2 regions of the Ferdinandcohnia salidurans genome follow, and region 1 is predicted to be linked to the other one. Evidence: a T-box and tRNA genes for the amino acid it is inferred to sense, from the RefSeq annotation. Region 1 holds a T-box; the other holds one or more tRNA genes.

The links. The T-box of region 1 lies ahead of alaS (alanine--tRNA ligase). A T-box ahead of a tRNA ligase gene usually reads a tRNA of that ligase, here a tRNA-Ala.
Region 2: it has a tRNA-Ala gene. The T-box ahead of alaS (alanine--tRNA ligase) is inferred to sense a tRNA for this amino acid. The anticodon was not compared.

The regions. Positions count from the first base shown of each region.
Region 1 covers NZ_JBHUEK010000031.1:142,415-158,559, reverse strand. The annotation lists gene udk (uridine kinase) at 1-382, opposite strand, end outside; gene ACFSFW_RS21280 (peptidase U32 family protein) at 384-1,658, opposite strand; gene ACFSFW_RS21275 (peptidase U32 family protein) at 1,868-2,797, opposite strand; gene ACFSFW_RS21270 (O-methyltransferase) at 2,794-3,444, opposite strand; gene mltG (endolytic transglycosylase MltG) at 3,581-4,717, opposite strand; gene ACFSFW_RS21260 (DUF1292 domain-containing protein) at 4,902-5,189, opposite strand; gene ruvX (Holliday junction resolvase RuvX) at 5,204-5,620, opposite strand; gene ACFSFW_RS21250 (IreB family regulatory phosphoprotein) at 5,626-5,892, opposite strand; gene alaS (alanine--tRNA ligase) at 6,256-8,889, opposite strand; T-box leader at 8,944-9,159, opposite strand; gene ACFSFW_RS21240 (AI-2E family transporter) at 9,253-10,326, opposite strand; gene ACFSFW_RS21235 (nuclease-related domain-containing protein) at 10,451-11,377, shown strand; gene ACFSFW_RS21230 (YrzQ family protein) at 11,717-11,848, opposite strand; gene ACFSFW_RS21225 (YrzR-like zinc ribbon domain) at 11,873-12,061, opposite strand; gene ACFSFW_RS21220 (PRC-barrel domain-containing protein) at 12,088-12,567, opposite strand; gene recD2 (SF1B family DNA helicase RecD2) at 12,670-15,078, opposite strand; gene ACFSFW_RS21210 (tetratricopeptide repeat protein) at 15,099-15,761, opposite strand; gene mnmA (tRNA 2-thiouridine(34) synthase MnmA) at 15,847-16,145, opposite strand, start outside.
Region 2 covers NZ_JBHUEK010000010.1:360,524-376,668, forward strand. The annotation lists gene ACFSFW_RS09100 (glucose-6-phosphate isomerase) at 1-960, shown strand, start outside; gene ACFSFW_RS09105 (potassium channel family protein) at 1,002-1,994, opposite strand; gene ACFSFW_RS09110 (atypical membrane-integrating protein (Mistic protein)) at 2,016-2,264, opposite strand; gene ACFSFW_RS09115 (H-type small acid-soluble spore protein) at 2,390-2,569, shown strand; gene ACFSFW_RS09120 (DUF2639 domain-containing protein) at 3,998-4,156, shown strand; gene ACFSFW_RS09125 (CBS domain-containing protein) at 4,258-4,968, shown strand; gene ACFSFW_RS09130 (SIMPL domain-containing protein) at 5,012-5,692, opposite strand; gene ACFSFW_RS09135 (CPBP family intramembrane glutamic endopeptidase) at 5,791-6,555, opposite strand; gene ACFSFW_RS09140 (glucosaminidase domain-containing protein) at 6,679-7,404, opposite strand; gene ACFSFW_RS09145 (hypothetical protein) at 7,669-8,190, shown strand; gene ACFSFW_RS09150 (NUDIX hydrolase) at 8,321-9,058, shown strand; gene ACFSFW_RS09155 (YitT family protein) at 9,129-9,743, shown strand; gene ACFSFW_RS09160 (aldehyde dehydrogenase family protein) at 9,813-11,297, opposite strand; gene ACFSFW_RS09165 (universal stress protein) at 11,483-11,905, opposite strand; gene ACFSFW_RS09170 (TetR/AcrR family transcriptional regulator) at 12,143-13,060, shown strand; tRNA gene ACFSFW_RS09175 (tRNA-Ala) at 13,128-13,199, opposite strand; gene plsY (glycerol-3-phosphate 1-O-acyltransferase PlsY) at 13,386-13,955, shown strand; gene ACFSFW_RS09185 (aminotransferase class V-fold PLP-dependent enzyme) at 13,972-15,570, shown strand; gene ACFSFW_RS09190 (beta-propeller domain-containing protein) at 15,761-16,145, shown strand, end outside.

The DNA.
Region 1 (16,145 bases):
TAATATCCATCAAATCGCGTAATCTTTCATCCTCAAGAACAAGAATTCCTTCTAAAATAATGACATCTTTAGGTTCAACATTGATCACTTCAGAAGACCTTGTATGAAATTTATAGTCATAAACTGGTTTTCTTATACCTTTATATTCAAGAAGATTTTTAATATGTTCAATGAGTAAATCATTATCAAAAGCCAGTGGATGATCATAATTTGTATTTAATCTATCTTCAAAAGGTATATCACTTTGATCTTTATAATAGGAATCCTGCTCAATCATCATGATTGAATGGCCTCTAAAATGCTCATAAATGGCTTTTGAAACACTTGTTTTACCAGATCCTGAGCCCCCAGCAATGCCAATGACAATTGGCTTTCTGCTCATCTTACTTCCCCTTTCGCATCATGTTGTTTGGATAAACAGGCTTGTCCACTTTAAACGAAACAATTTGCAATGGATGTTTCGCAGCTTCTATTTCGTTTCCGTCCTCATCCCAAATCGTCTCAACTGTTTGTGTGAAGTTGTCAATTTCAGGGCCGAAAAATTCAACCTGGTCTCCCTTTTTAAAGTAATTGCGTTGTTGTAACGTTACAATTCCTGATTCCTTTTCATAGTCTAACACGAGACCTGCAAAATCATAAGTTGTTTTTTTACTATGTGTACCATACATTTGCTCTGATACACCAGGAACCCCTTCAAAGAAGGCAGGAGCCGTCTCACGATTTGCACATTTATCGAGCTCTTTAAGCCACTCTTCATCTATGACGAAATTATCCGGATTTGCACTATACGCATCGATCACTTTACGGTAAACACTTACTACTGTTGCAATATAGTGAATTGACTTCATTCGTCCTTCAATTTTCAAGCTATCAATTCCTAATTCAATCATGCGTGGAATCGATTCGATAAGCTTTAAGTCTTTTGGACTCATTGCAAATGGAGCATCACTGTCACCAAATAGGGCTACTTCATTTTCATTTTCATCCAATTTAAATAATTCGTAATCCCATCTACATGATTGGCAACAACCACCACGATTCGAATCACGAGCTGTCATATGATTACTTAATGTACATCGTCCAGAATAGGCAATACACATCGCACCATGAACAAAAGTTTCGATTTCAATATCGACTTTTTCCTTCATTTCTTTAATTTCTTCGGCACTTGTTTCACGCGCTAAAACAACACGTTCTAGGCCTTCTTCTTTCCAGAATTGAACAGCCTTCCAGTTAGAAAGTGATTGCTGTGTACTTAAGTGTACTTCCATCTTTGGAGCCACTCGCTTGCATGTTTCAATAATAAGGGGATCTGCAACGATAATTCCAGATACTCCAGCACTTTCTAGTCCGACCAAGTATTCATCTAATCCATCTATATTTTCATTATGAGCAAATATATTTGTCGTAACATAGATTTTCGCACCATATTTTTTTGCAAATTCCACACCTTCAGCGATTTCTTCTAATGTGAAATTATCAGCATTTGAACGCAGTCCATATTCTTGACCACCGATAAAAACAGCATCTGCGCCATAATGAACAGCAATTTTTAGTTTTTCAAGGTTACCTGCTGGAGCAAGCAATTCAGGCTTTTTAACAATTACACGTTTGCCGTCTACTATCTTTGAAATAGGCTCTTTCACAACTGCTGTCATACAATTTCCTCCTTTATCACTTACTTATATCAAATGCGCCTTGGCGTATTTGCGCCCAGATTTTTTAGGCCCACACGAGGTGGGTCACAAAGACGTTACCACAGGACGTGGCGATTTTAGTCTTTGATCCTTTGCTCGAAAAACTTCCTTTGAAAATCGCATGTCTTCGCCGGAGGCTCTAACTTTATTCAGTCTTCTTATGAATAAAGTTAGTAAACCGTTTCTTTAAAATAGAAACCTGTATCTAGTGGGCGATTCATGGGTTGAAGTTCTTCAAGTTGTGATAATAGGTCATCCTTGATATCTTCATACTCATCACGATTTTCGACACATAAATCGATTGCTTTTCGATAGACTTTTGTAACCTCAATCAGATACTCTGTTGATTTTAAAATCCCCTCAATTTTAAAGCTATCTACACCAGCATCAATCATTTCTTCTAATTCATCGACAATACACACATCGTTCGGGCTCATGATATGAGTGCCATTTTCATCTTCAAAAATAGGATATTTATTGCCGCGTTCTTCATCAAATAGAAACATATCTTTTTCTTTTTTACGATTTTCAACTTCCATAACATTACCTTGATATTCGAAATAGTTTCCGACTAATGAACGCTTCGATTGGAACATGCACATCATTCCATGAATTTGAACTTCAATTTCAACTTCTGCATTTTCCTTTATTTCAACAATTGCATCCATGTTTAACTCACGAGCAAGAACCGCACGCTTTGCGCCTTTTCTGCCCCAGTAATTGCATGTATACCAATTTGTCGCTGTTGTTTCAGTATTCCAGTGAAGTTTCATTTCTGGCGCTACCTCTTTTACAGTCATCAGTACAGCAGGGTCACCAAAAACAATCGCATCCACATTGCTATCACGTAGAAACGCAACATAGTCTCCTAACTCAGGGACCTTTTCATTATGGAAAAGGGCATTCATTGCAACATATATTTTTGCGTCATGTGCATGAGCAACCTCAACCGCTTTTACAATTTCCTCACGGTTAAATTCACCAGCAAGACGCAAACCGTATCGTTGTTCACCTATAATAAAAGCTGTAGCACCAGCATTAATCAATGGTTCAATTTCTTCTACACTTGTAGGAGTCACCAGTAACTCTGGTTTCTTCATTCTGTTACACCTCTTCTTTTACTTAATGCAACCCCATCCCCAACAGGTAAGATAGTAGTCAGATAATCTGGGTGTGCGAGGAGCCATTCATTGTACGATTTAATTTTTGTTACGAGATTTCTTATTCTTTTACTCTCAATTTGTTCCTCTGCAACAAGCCCTTTAAATAGTACATTATCCGTAACAATTAAACCATCCTTTGAAAGGCATTTTTCATAGATGTCAAAAAAATGTCGATATTGCCCTTTAGCAGCATCGATAAAAATGCAATCAAATTCGCCATGTTTCTTTACTTCCTCAGCTGCGTCAAGAGCATCACCGAAAATCACTTCAATTTGTGAGCCGGTCCCTGTTCGTTCAATATTTTCAATGGCTATTTCGTATCTTTCTTGATCTCTTTCAATCGTGACAATTTTCGTATTTGGAAGTGCCTGAGCCATTCGAATAGCAGAATAGCCAATCGCCGTTCCAATTTCTAAAATTTGCTTTGGCTCAGAAATACGCAATATTTGAAGCATTGTTTCAATGCCTACTAGTTCCATAATTGGTACATTGTTTTCTTTTGCATAATGTTCAATTTCTTCAATGATTTCGTCTCGTTTTGGAAATAGACCTTCTAGATAATTGGTTATTTTGCTTGATAACAAGAAAAAAACCTCCATTTCAGTATGGTGGTATTGGTTAAAAGTGCAGTAATTTTGCTTTTTTATTTTTGTATGATAATAATTTCAACTTATTTTACCATAAAGAAAAAGGGAACGCCATATTGGGTTCCCTAGTAAGTTATTGTTGATTGGTTATATACTGTGCTTTTTTAGCATTATGCTCGTCCAATGTCTTGGAGTAATACACTTCACCTGTTGGAGCTGCTAAGAAGTATAGGTAATCCGTCTCGGCAGGGTTTAACGCCGCTGATAGGGATGATTCACCTGCATTTGCAATGGGTCCAGGTGTTAAACCTTGGTTTTTATATGTGTTGTATGGTGAGTTCACTTCAAGATGATCATATAGAACACGTTTTTTATGTTCTCCTAATGCATAAAGAACAGTAGGATCGGTTTGAAGTGGCATTCCATCATTCAGACGATTATAAAACACGCTAGAAATTTGCTCACGGTCTGTTTGTGCCGTTGCTTCTTCTTCTATTAACGACGCCATGGTTAATAGTTTATGAGTAGAATCGATATAGCTGTTCCCTTCCATTAGCCCAACGTATTTTACTAGGATCTTATCTGTTTGCTCTAGCATTGTTTCGATGATGGATTCAATTGAAGGCTTTTTCTCATAAAATGGATAGGTTGCTGGGAATAAATATCCTTCAAGTGGATGTTTAATATCTTTATTTAAAATTTCTTCCGATAATGTATTTGGAAACCTGCTAATCAAGTCTTTGACATAGGTAGGATCGTCTACCTTTTCCATGATTTCTTCCTTGGTATAACCGGTTTGCTCCGCAATAATTGTTGCTATTTCTTCAAGTTGTTTTCCTTCTGGTATCACTAGTTTAAATGCTGGTTCTCCCATAAGGATTCCTGATTTCAGACTTTCAATAATTTGATCAAAGTTCATAGATTGGTTAAATGTATATTCGCCAGCCTGAAAACCAGATTCATTTTTAAATTTTGTGTAGTAACGAAAAACTTTTGCATGTTTCACAATATCATTTTCTTCAAGAATTCTTGCAATCGCTGTTGGCGACGAACCAATTGGTATAGTTACTTCGATTGGTTCTTTATTTGTAGGGTCAACAGGCTCAAGTGCTGATTTTATATATAAATAGCCTCCGCCAATTATTCCAGATAAAACTACTAATATAACGATAAATACGATAAACACAATTTTACGGATTGTTTTGGCTTCTCTATGCCGTTCTTGCAAATTCTTTTTATATAAATCCTTTTTCGATTCGTTATCAGACATATATCGAAAATCCTCCCCTCACTCGAATTATTATACTACATTTTTTTATCTAATTCGTCAATTTTAGGGAGAATTCACTATATTTTTGCAGTTTTTTCTAAAAATTTCGTTCTTTTTTTAGTATCTTTTGAATTTTTTAAGCCATAAGTTGGAGAAAAAGAAAAAAAACAGCTCGCGGCTGTTTTTATTCTTCTCCTTCTTCATCAAGGAATGTATTTAGCATTTCTTCGACAAGGTCCCATTCTTCTTCAGTTTCAATTGGTTTAAGTTCACCATCTTCACCGTCTTCAGAAGGGCTAAAGCTTGATGCATGAATTTCGATATCTTCATCATCTTCATTTTCATCACTTACAGGATAGTAAAGGACGTATGACTTTCCAAATTCATCTGATTCGAATGTAAATAGTACCTCACAAAGAATTTCATTTCCTTGCTCGTCAATTACTGTTATTTGCTTTTCACCATGTTCCATGTTAATCCACCTCATTAATTTTTACTATCTAGATACCCCTGGAGGATCATGACTGCAGCCATTTTATCGATGACTTGCTTTCGCTTTTTTCGACTTACATCTGCTGATAATAGGACACGTTCAGCTGCTACTGTTGAGAGACGCTCGTCCCACAATACAACAGGCAAACCAAATTTCTCTTGTACAATGTCAGCATAATATTGACTGGCTTCACCACGTGGTCCAATAGTTCCATTCATATTCTTAGGTAAACCAATTACGACAGACTCTACTTCATATTCCTTGATAATTTCACCAAGTCTTTCCAATCCAAACTGCTGTCGTTCTTCATTTATCTTGATTGTTTCAATGCCTTGAGCAGTCCAGCCCATTTCATCACTGACGGCGACACCGACTGTTTTTGAGCCGACGTCCAAACCGAGAATCCTCATTCGTTTTACCCCTCACGATGGATCTTTAAATACGACTTCACTAACTCCTCGATTATTTCATCTCGTTCAAGCTTTCGGATGATATTCCTTGCGTCATTATGACGTGGAATGTATGCAGGATCTCCGGATAACAAGTACCCTACAATTTGATTGATTGGATTGTATCCTTTTTCTTGAAGAGCATCATAAACATTGAATAATACTTCATTTACATTGGTTTCAACTGGTTCCTCTGGAAAGTTGAATTTCATCGTTTTATCAAATGAGCTCAAGTTTTGCACCTCACTCTTTAGATTCTGGTGTCCGCATCCGTACATGTAAATCTTACCACTCATTGTACACTAATCACAACTAAATAGAAACAAGAAGTGACAATTTGTATCATTCCTTTAGACAGAATGATACAAATTCACATTTTTTAGAGGTAGTTCAAAAAGTCGGTCGAAAATGACACATCAAATTTCTGCGTTGGCTTGCTTCTCCGTTCCTCACGTATAAAATGCATACGCTCCGGTACTCAAAGCTGCACCGCCTTGAACTTTCGACGCACAGGACGTGCTAGTGTCGACAATGCCACAGGACGTGGCGTTTTTGTCGACGCGGTCCTTTTCACCCTCCTTTTTGAACAAGTATTTTTATATATTTTTTACCCATTCTTCTACAAATTGTAATGCAGATTCAAGCTGTTCTGGATTTTTACCACCCGCTTGCGCCATATCAGGTCGGCCACCACCGCCGCCGCCACAACGAGTCGCTACTTCCTTAATTAATTTTCCGGCATGGAAGCCTTTATCAATCAAGTCTTTTGTTACACCAGCCGTTAAGTTTACCTTGTCTTCGTTAACAGAACCTAAGACAATTACAGCTGAGCCAAGCTTTTGTTTTAAGTCATCGACCATTGCACGAAGATTATTCATATCTTGGGCATTTACCTTACTATATAAAACAGTTGCTCCATTAATTTCTTTCGCTTTTTCAACAAGGCTACCAGCTTCTATATTGCCAAGTTTCGCAGAAAGTGATTCATTTTCACGATGCAAATTACGAATTTCATGTTGTAATGCTTCAATGCGACTTGGAACTTCTGCCGGCTTTGTTTTTAAAAGGTTAGCAACTTCCTGCAGCATTTTCACTTGATCATTGATTACATGGTATGCCGCTTCACCTGTTACAGCTTCAATACGACGTGTACCTGCACCTATACCGGACTCAGAAACTATTTTGAATAACCCAATAGTTGATGTGTTTGGTACATGACATCCACCACAAAGCTCTAAACTATAGTCACCAACTTGAACAACACGAACGATGTTGCCATATTTTTCACCGAATAGAGCCATTGCTCCCATCACTTTTGCCTCAGCTAGCGATTTATAGTCAATATTAACCGGGATGCTACTCCAAACTTTTTCATTCACAATCGCTTCAATTTGCTCAATCTCTTCTTGTTTAATTTGACCAAAATGAGAGAAGTCAAAACGCAAACGATTTGATGTTACAAGTGAACCCGCTTGGTTTACGTGTGCACCGAGCACATCTTTTAATGCTTGATGTAAAAGGTGAGTCGCCGTGTGGTTTTTAATAACCCCAGCACGATTCTCTTGGTCAACCTTCGCATGAAGCTTATCACCTTTTGTTAAACTTCCTTTTTCAATAACTACTCGATGAAGGTTTTGTCCATTAGGCGCTTTTTGAACGTCTTTTACAACTAATTTTGTATTGTCGTTTTCAATTGTACCTTCATCAGCGATTTGTCCACCACTCTCAGCGTAAAAAGGCGTTTGGTTTAAAATAAGTTGAATTTCGTCGCCTTCATTTGCTTTCTCGACCATTTCTCCATCTTTTACGATGACAAGAACGGTTGACTCGGCTTCAAGTTCATCATACCCAACAAATGTGCTCTCAACTTTAATTTCACCAAGAACCCCGCTTTGGACCTGCATGGAATCAACATCTTGACGAGCAGATCTTGCTCTTTCACGTTGACTTTCCATTTCACGTTCAAAGCCATCGTGGTCGACTTTCATACCTTCTTCTTCTGCGTATTCCTCTGTTAGTTCAACAGGGAAACCATACGTATCATATAAGCGGAAGACATCTGCACCAGGAATCGTGTCACTGCCTTTTGCTTTTTCCTTTTGAATAACAGTTGATAGAATTGCTAGTCCATCATGTAAAGTTTCGTGGAAGCGTTCCTCTTCTGTTTTCACGACTTTCTGTATAAACTCAGTCTTCTCTTTTACTTCCGGATAAAAATCAACCATGATCTCCCCTACAACTGGAACGAGTTCATACATGAACGGACGGTTGATGGATATTTGTTTTGCATAACGTACAGCGCGTCTTAATAGTCGTCTGATTACATAGCCACGACCTTCGTTGGAAGGAAGCGCACCATCTCCAACTGCAAATGTAACTGTACGGATGTGGTCAGCAATAACCTTAAATGCCTCATCCTTATCTTTTGATTGACGATATTTTTCACCTGAAATGGATTCAGTTGCCTCAATAATCGGCATAAAAAGATCTGTGTCAAAGTTTGTAGGCACGTTTTGAATAACAGAGCACATTCTTTCAAGACCCATCCCTGTATCAATATTCTTTTTAGGAAGTGGAGTATAAGAACCATCTGGGTTATGGTTAAATTGTGAGAACACAAGGTTCCATATTTCTAGATAACGTTCATTTTCTCCACCTGGATATAATTCTGGATCATTTGGGTCATTACCAAATTCCTCGCCTCGGTCAAAGAAGATTTCTGTATTTGGACCACTTGGACCTTCACCGATATCCCAGAAGTTTCCTTCAAGACGAATGATTCGTTCCTCAGGAATTCCAATCTTTTTATTCCAAAGCTCAAATGCTTCATCATCCTCAGGATGAATCGTTACAGAAAGCTTCTCTGGGTCAAAACCAATCCAATCTTTGCTTGTTAAGAATTCCCATGCCCATTCAATTGATTCTTCTTTGAAGTAATCACCAATGGAGAAATTTCCTAGCATTTCAAAGAAAGTATGGTGGCGTGCTGTTTTTCCAACATTTTCAATATCATTTGTACGAATTGATTTCTGTGCATTACAAATTCTTGGATTTTGAGGGATTACACGTCCATCAAAATATTTTTTTAAAGTAGCAACACCACTATTGATCCATAGTAAGGATGGATCTTCATGTGGAACTAAGGAAGCACTTGGTTCTACTGCGTGCCCCTTTGATTGGAAAAAATCCAAAAACATTTGGCGAACTTGAGCTGATGTTAACTGTTTCATTTCATTACCTCCAATTACATTTTAGACATAAAAAAATACTCTAATCCCCTAAAAAACAGGGACGAGAGTATGCTCGCGGTACCACCCTGATTATGGACACAAAGAAATAGTGCCCATCACCTTCGTATATTGATAACGGTATTCACCGGTAGGTTTACCTACACTCAGGAGTAGCTTTCTGTTACCCTTCATCCGAAATTCCTCTCAGCCTTGGAAATTTCTCTCTGGTTTGATGGTACTGTAACGTACTGATTCCTTCATAGTTTTCACTCATCGTGATTAAATTGTCACATTATGTATTACCTAGTTTCTTGTCAATTATATTCAAGTCAAAAATGTTTGTCAACGTCAGCGTTCAATGTGTTATTGTTCCTTTCGAGCAACTGTAAAATGTTGTTTCGCGTGAACGATAAACACCTTTAATATGGCCACAACCGGAACAGCAACAATCAGGCCCACGACTCCCCCTACTTCTCCACCTACTAATAACGCCGCAATAATTACAATCGGATGTAAGCGTAAGCTTTTCCCGACAATAATTGGTGAAAGCAGGTTTCCTTCGATAAACTGAAGTCCAAACACAACAAGAACAACAATGATTAGCATCTTGATTGAAATCGTTGCAGCAATAATGGCGGCTGGAATTGCACCAATAATTGGACCGAAGTATGGGATGATATTCGTTATGCCCACTATGCTTCCAAATAATAAGGGATATTTCATACCGGAGATCCAAAATGCGATTGAGGCTGTTGTTCCAACAAGCAAACAAACAATCAGTTGCCCTCTAATATAATTCCCCAATGACTCATCAACATCTCGAAAAAAAAGCTGACCTGCTTTTCTAAGTTTTCGAGGCGTAATATACCAAACTGCTTTCATCATTTGGTCGTGGTCCTTTAACAAATAAAAAACGATGAATGGAATAATAGCAATAATGAAAATGGAATTAAGCAATACTTTCAAAAATTCAATTGTCCTTGAAAGTAGATAATCCACATAATTTTCTAGCGAATTAAGCAAATCATCAAGCTGTGAGTGAACAAAGGCAGGAAGCTGTGAACTACCTGATTCAATTTCTTTTAACCATACTCTATAGGTCTTACTGAATTCTGGGAAGCTCTCAGCAAGGTCCTTGAGTTGTGCAAGAATTACCGGAATTCCTTTGTATATACCAAAACCAACCCCACCGAAAAAAACAAAATAGATGAGTAAGATCGCTAGTGATCTCGGTACTCCACGATTGCTGATTTTTTCAATAATGGGATGCAGCAAGTAAGCGATAAAAATAGAAAGAATAAAAGGAACGAGAAATGTTTTTAAGAGTAACACAATCGGGAGCCAGACTGGAGCCAATTTCAAAAAAACATAAATAGTTAAAAACGCTAGTAATAATAGTGATATTCTGAAAATCCATTTGATTCTATTTTCACTCATCTCATTCACTCCCTTGTTAGTAGTTTTTGGAGTATATGCGGTTTTATACGGGTTGTGAACGCAACAGAAAATATTGTAAAAAGACAGATTGTTTTGTAAAATATAGCTGAAAGGATGTGGTAGATTGGTTATAGTTATTAAACCACGTGGTGAAAACATTGAACTAGAGTTACTACGCTCTTTACGAGTCCACAAGAAACTAGCGGAAGAAGACGAAAACAATTTTGTATCCCTCGAAAAAGGCTGGCTAGGTGAAAAACAGTTTGACCAGTTGCTTTTAGGCCTCACAAATGAAAACCTCATATTAAACGACCTTCTCCTGAAAGTGAACAACACCCTATTCCAAATTGATTCCCTGCTTATCACGCAAAAGAAAATATTCATCTTTGAAGTAAAAAACTACGAAGGAGACTATTACATCAAAGATGGCCGCTTGCACATAATGAATGGAAAAGAAATCAAAAACCCTCTCATCCAAACCTCCCGCAGCGAATCATTATTTCGGCAACTCCTCCAGGAATTGAGGTTCAATGTACCAGTTGAATCTAATGTAATATTCATCAACCCAGAGTTTTATTTATATGAGGCACCGGTTAATGGACCCTATGTATTCCATGCACAACTAGGTCGTTTTTTGAAAAAACTAGATGCTGGTGCGGCATCTGGGGTTTCCGGGGGTCATATAGAATTAGCTAAAAAATTGGCTTCATTGCATATAACGAAGAATCCCTATTCGAGACTGCCAGATTACACATATGAGGAGTTGGAGAAGGGGATTGTTTGTAAGAGTGGGTGCTTGGAATATGAAGATACAAATAGACAAACTTTGGTTTGTAATAAATGTGGCTTTGTGGAGGACAAAGAATCAGCGATACTTAGGAGTGTAGAGGAGTTTAGGTTCCTTTTTCCTGAAAAACGAATAACTGTGGATGTTATTTATAATTGGTGTAAGGTTATAAGGTCAAAAAAAACAATACAAAAAATACTATCCAAGAATTTCGATTTGATATTATTTGGTAGAGGCTCATATTATGTGGATAAAAGGAAGTAAAGGTGGTCCGTGACAGTTTTGGGTGGGTATTTTTGGGGATGGTTGATTAAAGTCTTATAGCTGGTATGGCGATTACTAGTTTTATCCAGGTGCGGACCTCTTTCTCCACTTTGCCGGTTTGCTTACTCCTAATTTTATCCAGATGTGGACCTTTTTCTCTACTTTGCAGGTTTGCTTACTCCTAATTTTATCCAGGCGCGAACCTCTTTCTCCACTTTGCCGGTTCCTAACTCCTAATTTTATCCAAGCTCGGACCTCTTTCTTTAGTTTTGAGGGACACTACTCCAAACAGATACCAAAAAACCCCACATCCGTGGGGTTTTTCCATTTCATCACATTTTAAAACATTTTCGTAATACGTTTGCGAATTTTTTTCATGTTGCGGGCAGACATAACATCTGTTCTTTGCATCATTCCGTATGCCGCAGCACCTAGACCCATAGTGATTAGAGAAGTCATTGTTTTATTCATATCCTCTTCACTCCTTGTTTAGGATTACATACTGATCCTTCTGTCGTCTTCAGCAAACAGATCATCCAACGAACTGAGTGTGCCATCTTCCTCTACCTGATGTGTGAATATTTGTCCTTTGTTAACAGATAGTTCGATAAAACATCCCCAGCAGTAATATTGGTTAACACCAATTTTACCGATATCTTTACTTTTACAGTTTGGGCACTTCACAGGGTACACCTCACATCATGGAATTCCTAATTTATAGATACGACGATGACATCTTCACCGATTTTTAAAGGTTCGTTGGTTTTGATTACCTTTTTTCCTTCTGTTATATCAGCAAAAAAGCCATCCGTTACTTCATACCCTATAATAGTGCCCACTTCTTCTGTAAAATATACATCTTCAAGTAAGCCTAATTTTTGACCTTCTGAGGACAAAAGTGGCTTTCGGAATAATCCATGATGGGTGTGCAAAAAATAGGTGGGTGTATCGGCTTCATTGTCAAGAAGCTCCAATAGCGTTCTGTCCGAAACCATGACACCATCATCTCCAATCGAGGAGATGCTTTCGATCGGGACTACTCGATTTCGTTCAAATAGTCCTTTTCCTTTCATAATCAGGGCATTTACCTTGCCATCTGATGTGAGACAAAGGTCTGAAACTCGGCCGAGCTCTTCGGCAGACTTTTCATCATAGACCGGTAAATCCTTGAGTAGAGAGAACGTCCGCAAAGATAATCGCCACCTTTCCGAACATTACTTATCATTCACTTTCAGGTAAGGTGTCATACTGCACAAGAGTTTCCAAAAGAAAAAAGCTGGAATCCCCAGCTTTTATTCAACTTCCATATAATCGTATGGAGTAATTCCCTCCATGCCAATATTTGGGTCGGTTTGGAAAATAACCTCTTGATAGGATTTTGCCTCTTCAGGTATTGCTACAGGAATAGGAGCTTCCACCATTGCACCAAAAGTTGTTTTTAATTTATCGCATAAGGTTGTTTGACGGTTTGTATCATTTGCACGTTGAACACCTTGCCTTAATGCATCTTCCTCGCCACATAAAATTAGGAAGTTTTTAGCTCTCGTTATGGCTGTGTAAATTAAATTACGACGTAGCATGCGATAATAACCTTTAACAATCGGTAAAATGACGATTGGGAATTCACTACCCTGTGATTTGTGAATCGAACAGCAATAGGCATGTGTGATTTGGTTTAAGTCCTGTTTTGTATATGTGACTTCATTACCTTCAAAATTAATAACAACCATGTCCTGTTTTTCTGTGTTTTCTTTTGCATAAAAGATTGACTCAATTTCACCAATATCGCCATTAAACACATTATTCTCAGGCTGATTGACGAGTTGAAGCACCTTGTCACCACGCCGGTAAACAATATCTCCATATTTTAATTCTCGCTTGCCGTGTACGGGCGGATTAAAAAGCTCTTGCAGCATCACATTTAAACTGTCAATCCCAGCAGGGCCGCGATACATTGGTGCCAACACCTGAATATCCTTAACGGAAAAGCCCTTCTTTTTTGCATTATCCGAAACCTGCTTAACCACCTCAAGTACCTGGTTCTGGTAACACTTTAAAAAAGAGCGATCCTTTTTAGGTGCGGAAATATCAGGTGGTAGAGCGCCTTTTTTAATATCGTGAGCCAATTCAATTATTGACGAACCTTCTGATTGTCGATAAATATCAGTTAAACGTACAGTTGGTACTACTTCAGATGCCAATAAATCCTTTAACACCTGGCCAGGACCAACAGAAGGCAACTGGTCTTCATCCCCTACTAGCACTACTTGGATATGCTCCGGTAGTGATTTAAACAACTGATGTGCAATCCAAATATCGACCATTGAAACTTCATCAACTATTAACAGCTTGCCGTTTATCGGATTATCCTCATCATGACTAAATCCTTCGACTCCGTTCCATCCTAAAAGTCGATGGATGGTGACGGCAGGAAGACCAGTTGATTCGGTCATCCTTTTTGCGGCGCGCCCTGTTGGGGCCACTAATAAAACTGGGAAAGGATTTTCGGAATTATAATCTTTTGGGTCTAAGGAGCAGCCGTGCAGTTCTCCGTACAATTCAACGATCCCCTTAATAACGGTTGTTTTCCCCGTACCTGGACCACCTGTTAAGAGAAGCATTGGAGACATGAGCGCTTTTTGGATCGCATCTTTTTGCGAAGGTGCGTATTGGACATTGATTCTTTCCTCTAACTCACCAAGTGCTAGCAAAAATTCAGACTCTGGGAATAGGTTTTCGTATTCAGTCTGTTCCATGACTCGTTTTATATTTGTAATTAATCCTTTTTCAGAAAAATATAGAGTAGGTAGGTAAACCCTGTCCTCTTCAATAACAAGCTTACTTTCCTCGGTTAAACTTATTATTTCCTTAGAAATATCTGTAGCAATGATTTCTTCACGGCTACTTTGTTCTAATAATTGCTGAACACGAATGATTAAATCCTCAACAAAAAGGTAAACGTGTCCGTCCTGTAAAGAATCTTGTTCAAGTATGTATAAGCAACCAGCCTTAATTCGGTCTGGGTGATTTCCAGAAATCCCAAGTTGGCGTCCTAGTTCGTCTGCTCTACCGAAACCTATACCTTCAATATCTTCGACTAACTTATACGGACTATGTTGAAGAATTTCAAGTGTTTGCTCTTTATAGACTTGATAAATCCGCATGGAAAGCTGAGGACCAAATCCATATTGAGAGAGGCCAATCATGATTTGTTCAAGACCTTGGTGTTCTTGTAGTGTTTCATAAATCTCTTTTGCCTTGTCTGCTGGAAGTTTATCAACCTCCTGCAAGATATCAGGGTTTGCGATGATTTTTGAAATGGCTCCTTCACCAAGTTTTTCTACAATTTTTTCTGCTGTCTTTTTCCCAATCCCTTTAAAAAGATCACTTGAAAGGTATTGGACGATTCCTTGTTTCGTATGTGGAATTTCTTTTTGAAATTGTTCAACATGGAACTGGATGCCAAACCGTGGATGCTCCTTTAAGCGACCAAAAAAGATGTATGTTTCATTTTCATGAATTCGAGGGAAATACCCTGTTACAACTGCTTCTTTTTCATTATAGTCTTCATTTGTTTCTTGAAGTCTAATGCGAACGACAGAATATAAATTTTGCTCATTATGAAAGATCGTCACTAAGTGAGTTCCCTTCATAAATTTTCGTTGTTCATCAAATAAATCTAAAGACTCCTGTTGTTCCATTAAGCATTCCCTCCCCTCATTTATTCACTTAATGCTTCACTTACAATCTTTTTCCCGTTTGCTGCAAGCATATGGTCAGGTTGAATTTCTAATGCTTTTTCAAACATTTCGAGTGCTTTTTCATAATCATTCTTAAAACCAGCATAGGCTACACCTAGATTGTAATAGGCATCTGAGTGATTAGGCTCTAATTCAATTACAGTATGGAACGTTTTGATAGCTTCGTCAATTACTGATTCACCCGCTAGGCAGAGGCCATATTGAAATAATGCATCCACATCATTTTCGTTTAATTCCACTGCACGCTTCATATATGGCAGTGCTAACTTTGGCTGTCCTAGTTGAATCAAAGTCATACCTAACATAAAGTATGTATCACTATTTTCCAAGCCTGCTTTTAGAGCTTTTTCAAACATATCCTTTGCTTTTAAGAAATCTTCTTGGTTGTAAAGGAGGTTACCGATTCCGTAATAAGCAGTTCCCGCTTCCTCGTCAAGCTCAAGTGCTTTCGTAAAAAAAGCAATCGCTCTCTCAGGGTCACCCACAGCCGCTAGAAGATTGCCAAAGTTAATATAGTAAACCGGCTCTTTCGGGTTTTCTTCAATAGCTTGTGAAAAGCATTTCGCTGCTTCTTCATACTTACCTTCTTGCATATATTCAATGCCTTGTTTATTTAAATCCAATGATATTCAACTCCAGAATCAACTTTTTTGCACTCATATTATAACACAGGAAAACCCCAACCCTAAATATAGAGTTGAGGTTTCTTCATCCAACATATGTTAGACGTTCTCCATTTTTAAAGACTTTATCAATTGTTGCACCACCGAGACATTCGTCCCCATTATAGAAAACGACTGCTTGTCCTGGTGTTACCGCACGAATTGGCTCATCAAAAATGACTTTAACTGTATTATCGTCCACCTTTTTAACCGTTACTGCATTATCCGGTTGACGATAACGGAATTTAGCTGTGCATTTTACTTCCTCTTCAGGTTCCATATCCGAAACCCAGCTAACATTTGTAGCTAAAATGGAATCTGAATATAGAAACTCATTGTGGAAAC
Region 2 (16,145 bases), on a different contig from region 1:
GATTTACTAGAAGGTAAAGATTATTCAATTAACGTCATTTCTAAATCTGGAACAACAACTGAACCAGCACTAGCATTCCGTATCTTCCGTAAAATGTTAATTGAAAAATACGGAAAAGAAGAAGCTCGTGGCCGTATCTTTGCAACAACTGACAAAGCACGTGGTGCATTAAAAACTTTAGCAACTGAAGAAGGCTATGAATCCTTCGTCATTCCTGATGATGTTGGTGGTCGTTACTCCGTTTTAACAGCTGTTGGACTACTTCCAATTGCCGTTAGTGGTGCAAATATTGAAGAAATGATGAAGGGTGCACAAGCAGCAAGTGTTGATTTCTCTAAATCAGAGCTTGAAGAGAACGCTGCTTACCAATATGCGGCTGTTCGTAATGCACTATACAACAAAGGCAAAACAATTGAAATGTTAATCAACTATGAACCAGGACTTCAATATTTCTCTGAATGGTGGAAGCAATTATTTGGCGAAAGTGAAGGGAAAGACCAAAAAGGGATTTATCCATCGTCTGCAAACTTCTCAACAGACCTTCACTCACTTGGACAATATGTTCAAGAAGGGCGACGTGATTTATTTGAAACAGTTATTAATATCGAAAAATCCCGTCATGAATTAATTGTTGAAGCAGAAGATAATGATTTAGATGGATTAAATTATTTAGCTGGAAAATCAGTTGATTTTGTTAATAAGAAAGCATTCGAAGGTACAATGCTTGCTCATACAGATGGAGGCGTACCAAATCTAATTGTCCATGTACCAGAAATGGACGAGTATTCATTTGGATACCTTGTGTACTTCTTTGAGAAAGCATGTGCAATGAGTGGATACCTATTAGGTGTAAATCCATTCGACCAACCAGGTGTAGAAGCATACAAAGTTAATATGTTTGCTCTACTAGGTAAGCCTGGCTTCGAAGAGAAGAAGGCTGAACTAGAAAAACGCTTATAAGCTGATCATAGAAAAAGGGATTCTCGCATCGAGAATCCCTTTTAACTTTTTATGATTAGAATGTGATCATTTTTTCGTATTTCAAGTGAAAGTGGAGGATTAATTGTTATTTCTTCGCCTCGTTTAATTCCAATTAAAATTTTCCCTTCTTTTAATAATGTTTCACTCGCTTTTTGAAAAGTTAATCCCACCAAATCAAAGGTAGTTTCCAAAAACTGAAGTTTTACACCTTTTAAATCAACTAACATGGACAGCAAAGCATCAGACACTCCATGTGAAAAAAGACTATTGACCATCACCAAACTTGAAAGCCGATTAGTTTGGATGATTTCATCTGCACCACCACGCTTTGCATTCTGAATCTGATGAGTGGTTAGTATTTCTACAATTGTATAAACGGTTGGATTCAACCCTTTTATCGCAAGTAATGTCAAGATGGTGAGCATATCAGCATGTACTTCATCCTTGCCTTGGTCGGCGGTAACTAAGACCATTTCTGCATCCTGTATATTTGCTTGCTTTAGGGTTTCATCACGAGTTGGATCCCCTTTTATAAAATGAAAATGATTGCCAGGCATCGGGTTTTTTTCTAAGGAATCATCAATTAACAAAATTTCAGTTGCTGACCCCGGAGTTTTAAGAAAAGAAATGGTTTCCCTTACCCGTTCATTCCAACCAATGATTATAATGTGTTTTTTTCCGTGGAATCCAGACGTACCTTCAAGGTATGCATTTTGAGTAACGAAGGTTGAAGTTGAAATCGCAGCGAAATAGCGGGTTACAATTCCAACACCGATAAAGATCAGAAACATCCCCACAATTCTTCCAACAAATGAAGTTGGAGCATAATCACCGTATCCTACTGTTGCGGCGGTGACAATCGACCACCAAACCCCGTCGAAAACGGTTGGAAAGTTTTCCGGCTCAATTAAGTGAATAATGGCACCAAAGATGATGATGACTAATAAAACAATTCCAATAAGCTTGGCAATCAAAAAGCGCTTAAAAAAGGAAGCTAAGATACTTGTTAACAAACACTCCACTCCTTTTTTCTTCTATTTTTTTTCATCTTTTGGTAGAAAGGCAAAGATCTCTTTTATGATTGTATTAATCCTACGAGTAATCTCTTCGTCTCCAAAGGTCTCCTTCGCTTTTTCAATGGCTTCAATAACCTCTTGATCAAATTCAATCAGAGGCTTGTCTTCTTCTGCCTCATTGTATAACTGAATGACAACATCTAAGCCTTCATTTAACCGATCAATCGAATCACTAAGTGTCTTCTTCTCATTTTCATTAAGCTTCATACGTTTACTCCTCTTCCTTGATCCTTTCCTATATAGTGTGTTCAAAAGCTTGCTATTTTTGCATAAATTTCCTAGAAATTCGGAAACTATTGGAGGGAAGAAAATATTAATTGGGAGTGAGTAGAATGGATATTCGTAGAGCAAGGCAAATCTTATCTTCATCAAATGAAGTTACCGTTCATTATCAAGGCACTTCAGTATGGATTGACAGCTGCGATGAGCAGGGGAATATGTGCACAGTCCACCTTAAAGGTAGGGAGCATGAAAAAAATATTGTCCCAGTAGCTGAATTGGAAGAAATGTAAGTACAAAAGTATTAGATCGGGTTGATTTTTGCCGGGTGTAGGGTGGCATTTTGACTGGAAAGAGAAAATTATTGTTTTCTCTGTCTGAATCATCCCGGCATTCCGACTTGCTTTAGAGGTATCTGGGTGCTAAGAGTCCGAATCAATGACACAATTGGACTCACTGGAGCTTTTTCTGGTTGAGTCTGTCGGAATCAACCCGTAATTCTGACACAAAGGAGTAGTTAGTGGTTGAGGCTGTCAGAATAACCCTTGAATTCAGACTCACCGTAGAGTTTTTTTGTTCACTGAGTCCGAATAAGCTTTGCATTCTGACACAAGGGAGATGTTTCGGGTTAAGTCTGTCAGAATAACCCTTGTATTGGGACACACCGTAGAGTTTTCTGTGTTCACTGAGTCCGAATTGACCAAGCATTCTGGCACAAAGTAGAAGTTACTGGTTGAGTCTGTCAGAAAAACCCTTGATTTCAGACTCACCGTAGAGTATTCTAGTTCACTGAGTCCGAATGAGCCTAGCATTCTGACACAAGGGAGAAGTTTCGGGTTGAGTCTGTCAGAATAACCCTTGTATTCAGACTCACCGTAGAGTTTTTTGGTTCACTGAGTCCGAATAAGCTTTGCATTCTGACACAAAGGAGTAGTTACTTGCTGAGTCTGTCAGAAAATCCCTTGTATTGGGACACACCGTAGAGTTTTCTGTGTTCACTGAGTCCGAATGAGCCAAGCATTCTGACACAAAGGAGAAGTAAGTGGTTGAGTCTGTCAGAATAACCCTTGTATTCAGACTCACCGCAGAGTTTTCTAGTTCATTGAGTCCGAATTGGCTAAGCATTCTGACACAAAGGAGAAGTTACTTATTGAGTCTGTCAGAAAAACCCTTGAATTCAGACTCACCGTAGAAGTTTCAAGTTCCTGAGTCAGAATCATCAAGTGGACTCACCGAGAACTACCATGTTCCTTACTAATATTGAATGACAAAACAAAAGCTCCCATTTTACGCAAAGGGGAGCTTTTTTAATCCCAAAATCCACTAATGAATTTTGCGAATATATCCGAACTAAAGTAGAAAAATGAGCATAGAAAAAAAGCAATCACAAGTCCAGTTAAAATCCAACTAAGTGTCTCCTTCTTCACACAATCACCTCTTTTATATACTATTTGCATATTGGAATCTTTCATGCAAACCAAAAAACCTCTAGGACACCCTAGAGGTTTTTTGTATATATAAATGATAGGGGAAATGAAGTAAAAAGTGCCTCTAATTATGAGAGAGTAATTAGAGGCAAGAGAGAAATGAAAACTTCATTGAATTAGACGACCTGTCTTGTAAAAGGTTACAAACTCTATAAAATTTTTTTAAAGGATATTCATTCTTTTTCTCTTCCAAGCATACATATAGGACAAGCGAAAAAAAGAGGGGGATTTGATATGTCTTATCCAGGATCAAAGGGTTGGTATGTGAAACAATTAAAAGAAAAAGGGATTTACCATCATCCAGTTGAGCGTAAAAAACTAGAAACGTATAAAACATATATCCTACGAAAATTATATTTTGAACTAGTTGCGGATAAAGAAGCAGATAAATAATTGTCAAAAGCGGTCCTCGAGGCTGCTTTTTTTGTGCGAACATTTTTCTCCAAATCTACTCATTTTTAAAATATAATAAGAGATGAGTAGGAGGGGGATCAGTGGAAACAGTCGAAATCGATTTATCACAACGATTTGAGATAGCCTTCAATCGTGTTCATAAAGCATTAAGTAAAATGGTCAAGAATGTGAATGGAGATATATTTAGTCAATTGGTTGCACATGGTGCAAAAAGGCATGCCATAATCCGTTCCTATAAGGATGAACTCTTTCAATTTGCTAAGCTCCGCAATGCGATTGTCCATGAAAAATTACGTGCTGATTTTTATATAGCTGAGCCACATCAAGAAGTGGTTGAGCGGATTGAGGAAATTGCAGCTCTTTTGGAGAAACCAGTAACGGCATTATCGATTTCAAGTCGCCCTGTTATTTATTTTAATTTTCATTCCTCTATTAAAGATGTGATTCTTGCTATCCATAATAATTCGTATACGAAGTTTCCGATTTACAATGATGGTACATGCATTGGAATTTTAACGTCTGGGGCCATAATGAAATGGATGGCCAAACATTTATCAAATGATAGTATCGATTTATCAAATATCCGAGTTGGGGAAGTTATCCCCTACGAAACAAAGCATCTAATCGAATTTGTTGATCAAAATTGTGATATATTTGTCGTTGAAGAAAAGTTTGAGAAACGCCATGCCCATGGTAAAAAACTAGAAGCGGTCATCATAACCGAAACTGGACAAATCGACGAAAAGCCATTAGGGATCATCACATCATGGGACCTAATTGAAATTGATTAAATACGCGAACTAAAAAGGCACTGAGAACAGTGCCTTTTAATTATTAAACTGAATATAGGAACGTCGCTTCCACCCTAGCGGTTATCGTCAATTCCCCAGCTTGGATCGGTGTAGCAGCTTCACTTTTGGCAAACATTGCAGTTTGAAATGGAACAGGTGGGCTTTGCTGTGATAACTCCTTAATTTGAAGGGGAACCTCTTGAAGTGCAACTCCTAATTTTTTTGCGATTGTCCTTGCTTTATCTTGTCCGTCTTGAACGGCATTCTGAAGTGCTCTTTCATAATATATTTGAGGATTGCGTACTGTAAAAGTAATATTCGTCACCGTATTGGCTCCGTTCTGAACGGCTGTATCTACAACGGTACCTACCGATTGGATGTCCACATCTGATATTTGTAACATATGAGTCACTCGGTAGCCCCTTAAGGTCTGTTTCGAGTTTTCATAGTCATAAATGATGTCGATTCGAAAATCTACTGTTTTGATATGTTCATTTGGTATCCCTAGTCCTAATAAAGAATCTATGACCTTTTTTGTTAGTTGGTTATTTTCATTTTGAGCTTCAGTAACTGTGCTACTTTCTGTGATGACACCTAATGTGATGGTGGCAATGTTCGGCGCAGTTGTAACAATTCCCTCACCATTTACTTGCATTCGATGTGTATTGGTACTATTGTTCCTTTTAGGTTGAGAACGCATCATCCAAGGTTCATAATAATACATCGTAGAGCTCCTTCCCAAAATAATCTTTTTGGTATTGTATTACTTCGAGAACATTTAGGTGTGCATACAAAAAAATAAAGCCCACGGATTTCATGAGCTTAGCCAGCCATTCTTTTTCGATACAATGGTCCAAAAATGACGTGTAAACATATATCCCCTGTAAAGTGAGCAATCATGGCTATTTCAATTCCAAACTTCCAATATAAATACCCAAACAACATTCCAGGTATGGCATTAAGTAAAACCGTACGGATAATAACGATTTTGGATTTGCCGAAAAGTCCAAAAGCAGCCGGCAAATGTCCTACGCCGAATAAAAGGGCAGCAACGATGATCCCAATCCAATATGCAAGATCGCCTAACCCTAAAAGGCTTAATACATATACCACTGCTGTCATTAAAAATAAGCGGGTTAAAACTTCCTCTGAGATTCCACCATAAAATGAAGCTAAAAACGATTGAAATCTAGAAGGTTCATCCATTTGAACATTAGGTATCTTTTTCATGAAAAGAATATCCAAACCGATGATGATAATGGCTACAACAAATCCAATCACAATACTCAGAAGAATGGTCCCTGAGATGTCGTAGGGAACAGTGCTCCCATCTAACCAGGAATCAATTAACCACCAATGTAAGTCAACTTTTGGAGCAAGCCATGTTCCAATAAATGCGGAAACTCCTAATAACACAACACTTTGAATGATACTGATTAAAACAAGTACTGGTGTAGGAGGAATCTTTTTAGTGGGATTCTTTATTGTATCCTCTTCAATTTTTCCTTTTAACATTTTAAACTGATAGGGCATAACGACGATTGCCCCGATTGATGCAGCTATCCAAAATATAAAAAACTCTGTCATCTAAACACCCTCATTCATTTTCGTTATCATTTATTTTCCGTAGATAATACGAATGAAGTGTTGAGAAAGTTCATTTTTATTTTTCAAGTTAAACAAAAAAAGGTGCCCATTAAGGCACCTTAATCATACTTGATCTTCTTTAACATTATTCATAATGGATACAATATTTTTTACCCATTGATTATTTAGACCAGTGGCGTCATTCGCTGCTTGATTTGGAGCATAGATTGTTTGGATTTCACCGATTGTTTCATTTCCGTTCTCGACATAGTATTTCTTTAAATAGATCGCTTTAAAATGGATACTATCTTCAATAGAACGAAACTTTTGCCATTCTGTTCCACCTTCGACTAATTCCTGGCAACCAGGGTTTGGATAATCTTCCCCAAAAATATCGGCGTAAATATCAGGCATACATGTAATACCCCCAATATTGTTCCAAGGTGAGGTTGAAATTTCAGAATCTCCCCAACCGGTTTCCTGAGCAGCTAATGCTGCTAAAAATACAGGATCAATATCATGCTCTTCACCCGATTTTACAAAGTTTGGTCCTAAACCTTTTAGATTTCCCTTTAAATGCTTGTCCAATTCTTGACCAGTAATAGTATTTTCCTGTTCTACATTATAATTTTTTGAAGCCATTTGCACAGGCTTGCTTTGCGGTTTTTGATTATTTATTTTTTCTTTCTTTAATTCTTTTACTGGATTAATTGCTGGCGTGTTTTTCTTTTCAAGTGTTTCAGCATTTGAATGTTGCATGGTAGCGAAAATACTTGTTCCTATAATGATTACAACACCAATTATATAAATGAGGGCTGGTTTTTTAAGTAAAAGGTTTGAGATTTTCATATTATCCTACCTCCTTCATAAGACCTTTTTCCTACTCATGGAAACTATCCTAACATACTAAAATGACAGTTATGTTACAAAGAGGTTATAACAATCTTATAAAAAGATGACAAAGGGTATAGGTTGTTTGCAAATATACTGTTAGTCTAGTATAATCTGAAACTGTATGTTCGTTGTCAGAAACGTAAACATTTCCCATTTTTATCAATAAAATGGAAGTAAATTGCTTTTAAGGCAAAAAATATACAATGAAAGGTGTTTGTTATGTATTTTCAAAGTTTGCTAATGAAAGAGGATCTGAATAAGAACCCGTCAGAGGTCAAACAGGATTTAGAGGATTTACAGTTTCAGCTTTTTCGCATGCAAGATAACATCAAAGAAATTTCTAAAAAGCATCAAATTATCGGTATTGACCAATCAAAGGAAGAAAAATGGGTAATTGTATCGGCCTTTGATGACGGCAATCGTTGCCAAATCATGGTGAATGATTGTGACACAGCCTATAGAGGTAACTGGGATTTTTCACTTCAGGCACAATACAAAGATGAAGCTAATGCGATTCATATTGGTGATATCAAAGGACCTGCGAACCAGGGCTATGGTTCGATTTGCATGAATCATTTAAAGGAAATTGCGCGCGAACAAAACATCCCTGTTATTACAGGCGATATCGCAAAAAGAGACTGGGATCACGTTGATCGTCTTGTCTATTTTTACGAAAAACACGATTTCGAAGTTGAAATCGATCCTAAAACAAAATCGGGTGAAATTATTTGGAAAGATTAATTAAAAAGAAAGAGACCTGCTTACCACTTATCTTACGGTAAAGCAGGTCTTTTTATTATGAAATAAAATGTCCAAACCGATTGAAGACTTTGACGTATGATACATTAGCTTTGAAAAAGGAATGAGAACAATGTTATATAAACGTATAATATACAGAGTCAACCCGAGCAATGCTTCTCAATGTGCCCAATTTTTAAATGACCACTTTATCCCCATTCAAATTAAAAATGGTGCAAAACTAATTGGGCAGTGGCAAGATGAATCCAATAAGGAAATAATGGCCGTTTGGGAATATCCAAATATGGACGAGTATATAAAAATTGAAAAAAGAGTTTACAAAGAGAAACAGAAAATAGAGGAACTAAAAAAGCATTACTTAGATTGTAAGGAGGATTTCTTATCTTCGACAGGTACGTATGAGTCCCCTAAACACACAGTCAGTGTAAGTGGATTTATCACAAATGATAATAACGAAGTATTACTGGTAAAGACTTTTTGGCGATCTGATACTTGGGAGCTTCCTGGAGGTGGAGTTGATGAAGGTGAGACGTTAGACAAGGCCCTTTGTCGGGAAATTTTCGAAGAAACAGGGGTTCATGTGCGATTACATGGTGTAACGGGTGTATATTCAAATGGAAGTGTCGTTTCAATTGTTTTTCGCGGGGAATATAGTGGAGGCAATTTAACGACGTCTAACGAAACAAAAGAAGTAGCTTTTGTAAAAATAAATGAATTTAATTTTGCTGATTATATAAAGAGGCCAAAGTTTAAACCACGTGTTCTTGATGCGCTAAAAGGAGATTATGTGCCATATGAAGCTTTTAAAGTGAGACCATATGAATTATTAGCAAGATTTGAAGGAAATTAGTTACTTTTTAACTTTCATAAATAATGGTACCATTATAATAAAATTTGGTTTAGTCATAGGAGCTCACATCATGAAATTAATGAACAAAGGTTTAATACTTGGAATTGCAGCGATCATTCAGGGCTTTGCCATGGCAACCTTTTTATTTCCACATTATATTCCAACTGGAGGAGCAGCTAGTGTTGCAGTACTGGTCAACTTTTTAGCGGGTACTCCTTTTGATATTACGCTTTGGGTACTAAATGCGGGTCTTTTATTTGCTGCGATTAAGTGGCTTGGAAAAGAGGCCGCGATTTGGACGCTGTACTGTGTCACAGTTACAGCACTCACCATTCGTCTGATCAGTCCGTTGGTAACAAATCCCATATCAAATGTAATCGTTGATTTAATAGTAGGTTCGATGATCTTTGGTGTTGGAATTGGGATATTATTTCGAATGGGTGCCTCATCAGGTGGAATGGATATTTTAGCTTTAATCATTTCAAAACTTAAAGGATTTTCACCAGGAAAAACACTGTTTGCAATTAATGGTACGATTTTGCTTGCGACAGGAATTATCGTGGATTGGAAAATCATCATTTATGCGCTCGTTAGTCAATTTATAAGCACACGGATTATCGATCTCTTATATAAGGTCCAATTGCCAAAACGGCAAATTCAAAAACATAATACAAATACGTATTAACAAAAAAAAGCGAGAACCCTTAAATGAGGTTCTCGCCTATTTTAATTCAAGCTACTGTTGAGTTGTTATTTAGTTCATAGCAATCCAGACACTCTTTACTTCTGAATAGTTATTTAATGCATAGGATCCCATTTCACGGCCGATTCCGGATTGCTTGTAGCCACCGAACGGAGAAGCTGCATCGAATGCATTATAGCAGTTAACCCATACTGTACCAGCTCGTAAGTTGTTTGCGATATAATGTGCTTTCCCAACATCTCGCGTCCACACACCAGCTGCAAGACCATACTCAGAATTATTTGCACGTGCAATTAATTCATCAAGGTCATCATATGGCATTGCCGAAATAACAGGACCAAAGATTTCTTCTTTCGCGATTGTCATTTCGTCTTTTACATTCGCAAAAATAGTTGGAGATACGAAATAGCCTTCTTCAAATGGTTTTTGACCACCGACAACTAGTTCTGCACCTTCGTTAATTCCTTTTTCAATATATCCTAAAACGCGATTTTGTTGTTCGATTGAAACAAGTGGTCCAATTTCTGTATCAGAATGCAAACCTGCACCTTGTTTAATCTTCTCAGCATGGCTTGCCATGTCTGCCACAACATTATCAAATTGTTTCTTTTGTATGAAAACACGTGACCCAGCACAACATACCTGACCTTGGTTAAACATAACCCCATTTAATGCACCAGGGATGGCCTTTGAAAGATCAGCATCAGGTAAAATAATATTTGGAGATTTTCCTCCTAATTCTAATGTTACACGTTTTAATGTTTTGGAGGCTCTTTCCATGATGCTTTTTCCTACTTCTGTTGAACCAGTGAACGCAATCTTATCAACCAATGGATGATCAACTAGAGGTTGACCAGCTGTTTCACCAAATCCAGGAACGATATTCACAACCCCAGCTGGGAATCCGGCTTCTTCCATTAGCTCTGCTAAATAAAGAGCAGAAAGAGGAGTTTGTTCAGCTGGCTTTAATACAATCGTACAACCAGTTGCAAGAGCTGCACCAAGCTTCCACATTGCCATTAATAGTGGGAAGTTCCATGGAATGATCTGACCCACAACACCAACAGCCTCATGACGAGTATAGTTAAAGAATGGTCCATTTACAGGAATAGTTTGTCCTACAATTTTCGTAGACCATCCAGCATAATAACGCATATGTTCAATTGCTAGAGGAATATCTGCATTTGATGTTTCACGAATCGGTTTTCCATTATCCAATGTTTCCAACTGTGCTAGCTCATCTTTATGTAGCTCCATCAAATCTGCCAGTTTATACATGATACGGCTTCTTTCGGCTGCCGTCATTTTTTGCCAAGGGCCTTCATCAAAAGCTTTTCGGGCAGCTTTTACAGCACGGTCAATATCTTCTGGACCAGCTTCACTTACAGTTGCTAAAACTTCCCCGGTAGCTGGATTATAGGATTCGAACGTTTTACCAGAAGCACTCTCAACAAATTCTCCATTGATATAAAGCTTCTTAGTCCCTCTTAAAAATGACTCAACCTTTTCTCGTAATGCAAAAATTAATTGGCTCATTTTCTTCCTCCTTTTTAATATGAAACTAGCAATACAGGCATTGCTAAAACACCTTCAATACTAATGGTAACATTTATAAACTAGTAATCAACCAACTTTTGGTAAAAAATTCCGACAATTCATGACGGGTTTTTTCGACAAAAAAAGAATGATTGATAATCAATCATTCTACCAAGAATACGTTATTAAGGAACAATTGTTACTGGACATGGAGCATCATGTAATACTTTATAGCTTACACTGCCAAGCACGGTTCGTTTGATAGCGCCAAGTCCCCTATATCCCATGATAATTTGCGTTGCTTGTGATTCTCTTGCTTCCTCACATATTTCAATTGATGGATCACCAATTCTTAATTTTGTCTCGACGGGGATAGTGACACTTTTTAGTTCTGCTATTGCACGTTCAAACGCATTTTTACTTTCTTCGGTTTGATACTCTCTAATTTGTTCTTTCCCAACAAAACGTTTTACATTTGGAGTATTATAACTTGGCTGGACATTAAGTAATACGATTTCTGAATTTTTTTCATCTGCTAGTTTTAACGCGAATTGTAATGCTTTAATAGAATGAGTGGAACCATCAACAGGAACAAGTAGTCTGTTCATAAAGGAAACCCCTTTCAATTTGGTGAGATTGAGCTTTCTAAGTGCAACATGCAAATAGAAATAAAAATCAACCCCTACTTCTATTATAATGGTATTCTTGTATTAGCAGATGTAGTTAACAAAATTGTTGAAATAATAACGAATTTACAAAAGTTATTCCATTTGAAATTTGAATTCTTTAGTTAAATCATTTACTATAAAATTTAAAAAATGGCAGTTCAGAAGTAGGGATTGAACATGAATGAACGAAAACAATATGTCTTAGAAAAGGCTCATCAACTCTTTATGGAAAAAGGGTTTCAAGCCACGTCAATCCAAGATATCCTTGATTCTAGTGGGATTTCAAAGGGGACCTTTTATAACTATTTTTCTTCAAAAAGCGAACTGTTTATGGCCGTTTTTAACTCAATCCAAATTAAAAATGAGGAAGAACGGAATAGATTATTAATAGGTGAAAACCTTGCGAATATTGATATCTTTAGTAAACAACTTGGTCTCTTTTTCCAGCTAAATAAGCAAAACAAACTTTATGCTCTGATTGAAGAGGCCCTTGTATCGAATGATCCGGACTTAAAGCAGTTTGTAAAACAATTTCAGTTAATGCAACTTAGATGGCTTTATTATCGTTTTATTGACTTATTTGGTGAAGAGAAACGTGAGTATTTATTGGATTGTGCGATTCTTTTTTCCGGAATGCTACAACAATCGTTTCAATATCATTTCTTTACGTACGGTCCGAGAGTTGATCATGAAGCCATCATTCAATATTGTGTCGATCGCTTAATAACGTTAGTTGAAGATGTAGATAAAGCAAATAATAAGCTATTGAATCCTGAGTTACTAAAAACATGGTTGCCTGAAAAGAATGAAGGGAAAAAGAATGTTCAAAATGAATTTTTCGAAAAATCAAATGACCTGAAAAAGGCGATTATGAAGATTCGTCAAAATGAACCGGAAAAAGTAAAGTACCATCAATTAGTTGACTTCATTCAGGAAGAAGCTATGAATAATAAACTCCCACGTCTCTTTCTCATCGAGAGCTCACTATTATCTTTAGTGATGAGCAAAGAGCTTCAACAAACAGAAGAGCTTTCTCAGTTTGCTCACTTTGTGAGAGAGCATATATTAAACCAAGAACAGACCCAATCAAACTGATCGGGTCTGTTGTGCTTTTATCAATAAGAAAAGCCACTCAATGTGGACCAAAGAGTGACTTTAATGATGGAGTTGATGGGAATCGAACCCACGACCCTTTGCCTGCCAGGCAAATGCTCTCCCCCTGAGCTACAACCCCGTATGAATTTAGCAAAATTATATCATGTGGCTTCTTAATAGACAATATTTTAATACGTTTTTTTGCATGAGGATCTCCAAAAATTCATATATTCTACTAAAAATCTGTAAAAGAATCCTTTAATTTCGATATAAATAACCAGAAAAAAATGGTAAAATTGATTAAACCTAAAATGGTGGTGGACTTGTGATTTATTTATATGTATTAGCTTCTTATTTTATAGGGTCGATTATGACCGGATATGTCGTCATGAGGTTTATGAAAGGCGAGGATATTCGCAAACTTGGTAGTGGGAATGTAGGAGCTCGGAATGCTGGTAGATTGCTAGGAAAGAAGGGATTTTTGCTAACAGCCATTGGTGATGTTTTAAAAGGGATGGTTGTAGTTCTAGGTGCAAAATACTTGAATTTTTCATTTGAAATTCAGATTCTCTCATTAATTGCAGTCGTCATCGGACATATTTGGCCAATTACTCTCAAATTTAAAGGCGGAAAAGGAATTGCGACCGCAGCTGGTGGATTAGTTGTATTGGCTTATCAACCGTTTCTAGTATTTGGTGCGATCTTCCTTCTTTTATTATTGATTTTGAGGAGCTTTACGTTAGCTGGAATGTCTGCTTTTCTTACTGTTCCAGTCATTTATTGGTTCATGGATTATTCCATCCGTGAATGTATTCTTATTTTTATCGTAATCGCCCTATTACTAATGGCACATCGTGACAATCTAAAGGAAAAATTAGTGAATAAAAACATATAAGCGGAGTGATTCCAACGTGACTTTTGTCTTTAAAATAGCACGGACAAAACAAGAATTTAATCAAATCCATCGTTTAAACTACAAAACATTTGTTGAAGAAATTCCACAGCATGAAAAAAATGAAGAAAAAATGTTAATTGATAAATTTCATGATGAAAATACATATTTAATTTGCGTAAAGGATTCTAAATTAGTAGGTATGATTGCTGTAAGAGCCAATAGACCGTTTTCACTTGATCATAAGCTTCCAAATCTTGATGAACAGCTACCAGTTAAACCAGATAGTCCGTGCGAAATTCGTTTGCTAGCTGTTGAGGAAGAATATCGGAATAATGGGAGGATCTTTTTCGGCCTTGCCCAGCTTATGTCTAATTATTGCTTGAAAGAAGGCTATGATGTTGCCTTAATCTCAGGAACAACAAGACAAGAAAAATTATATCGTCAATTAGGATTCAAACCATTCGCATCTCTAACTGGGACCGAAGTTGCATCGTTTTGGCCGATGTATTTAACAAAACAGACGTTTGATGAATCTTTGGCTGGCAGAATATTAAAAGAACCTGTTAGCTTTTTACCTGGCCCAATTAAAATAAGCGAGGATGTAAAAGCAGCACTTGGCGAGGAGCCGATTTCCCATCGTTCGAATGAATTTTCATTTCAAATGAAGTCTGTAAGAGAGAAATTATGTAAAATGACAAACTCAAAGCATGTGGAAATTTTGGTTGGCTCTGGTACTTTAGCTAATGATGTTATTGCAGCCCAGCTATCTGTACTAGGAGGTAAAGGCCTAATCATTAGCAATGGAGAGTTTGGGTCAAGATTAATTGATCATGCTAATCGAGCTGGTTTAGCTTTTACAAGATTAGAAAAAACATGGGGAACTCCTATTACAGAAGCTGATATAAAGAGTGAACTCGAAAATGGTGAGTATACATGGCTTTGGGGTGTCCATAGTGAAACCTCTACAGGTATGCTCATAAATTATGGAGATTTAAAAGAAATCTGCCTGAAGAACAATGTCAAGCTTTGTCTGGATTGTATTAGTACAATTGGAGCAGTTAAACTAGATTTCCAGAATATATACTTGGCATCAGGGGTGAGCGGGAAAGCAATTGGTGGCTATACTGGACTCTCATTTGTCTTCCATAATCATGAAGTCGTGCCAAATCAGTCAATTCCAAGATATTTGGATCTCGGAATGTATGCCTATAATCAAAGTATTCCATATTCCCATTCCTCGAACTTGCTAGAGGCTTTAAATCAAGCTCTTAAAAAATACGAAATAGATGAGTATTATTCTGAAATAAAAACAAGATACAAGTTGATTCGTGAATATCTTGAAGGTCTTGGCCTACAGATTTTAACACCACAAGAATCTTCATCACCTGCAATCATGACGGTGTTACTACCAAACCATATTTCTTCAGGGGACTTTGGAGATGATATGGCACTACAAGGGTATTACCTTCACTATGAAAGCAGCTATTTACAAGAAAAGAAATGGATTCAAATCTCGTGTCTAAGCAACCACGATGAAAAGAAAATAGCAAGAATGCTACGAGTGTTTGAGCTATTATTAAATCAATATGCAAAATTAGGAGAACCCTCGGTATAGAGGGTTTTCTTTTTTTGTCTAGCTCTAGGCGCTATCGGCTCGAGTCATAAGCCAATCGCTTCGGAAGGCAGAAGGCGCCTTCTGTCAGCGCTTGTCTTATGCTTGTCGCCGATGGGCGAGCGCCTTCCGCATTTCTTTTTATGTAACATTTCTTTCCGAGTTTCGTCTAAGTGGAAAAGGGGTGAAATGGATGAAGAAAAGATGGTTCATTTATCTTGCTTCAGTTATTATAATCACGGCTATGACTATATTTTTTACCACTTCTAAACCAACCGTTGTCAACCAGGTGGATACTGAAATCCAACCCGTCACAAAAGAAAAACTCCAAGAGATATTTCGGGAAGCTCTTAAGGAAGAAAAGCGGAATCAAAGGTTTAGTATTTTCGGAAGGGATACCGCTAAACAAGAAATGTCCGTAACAAATGAATCCTCCGCAGCTGATCAAGCCACTGAAGGTGGAAGTGATCATTCAGAAACGAATACACAGGTTCAGGGTGTTGATGAAGCAGACATTGTAAAAACAAATGGAAAACATATTTTTCAAATCATTGATGGAAAGCTTAATGTCATTAAAG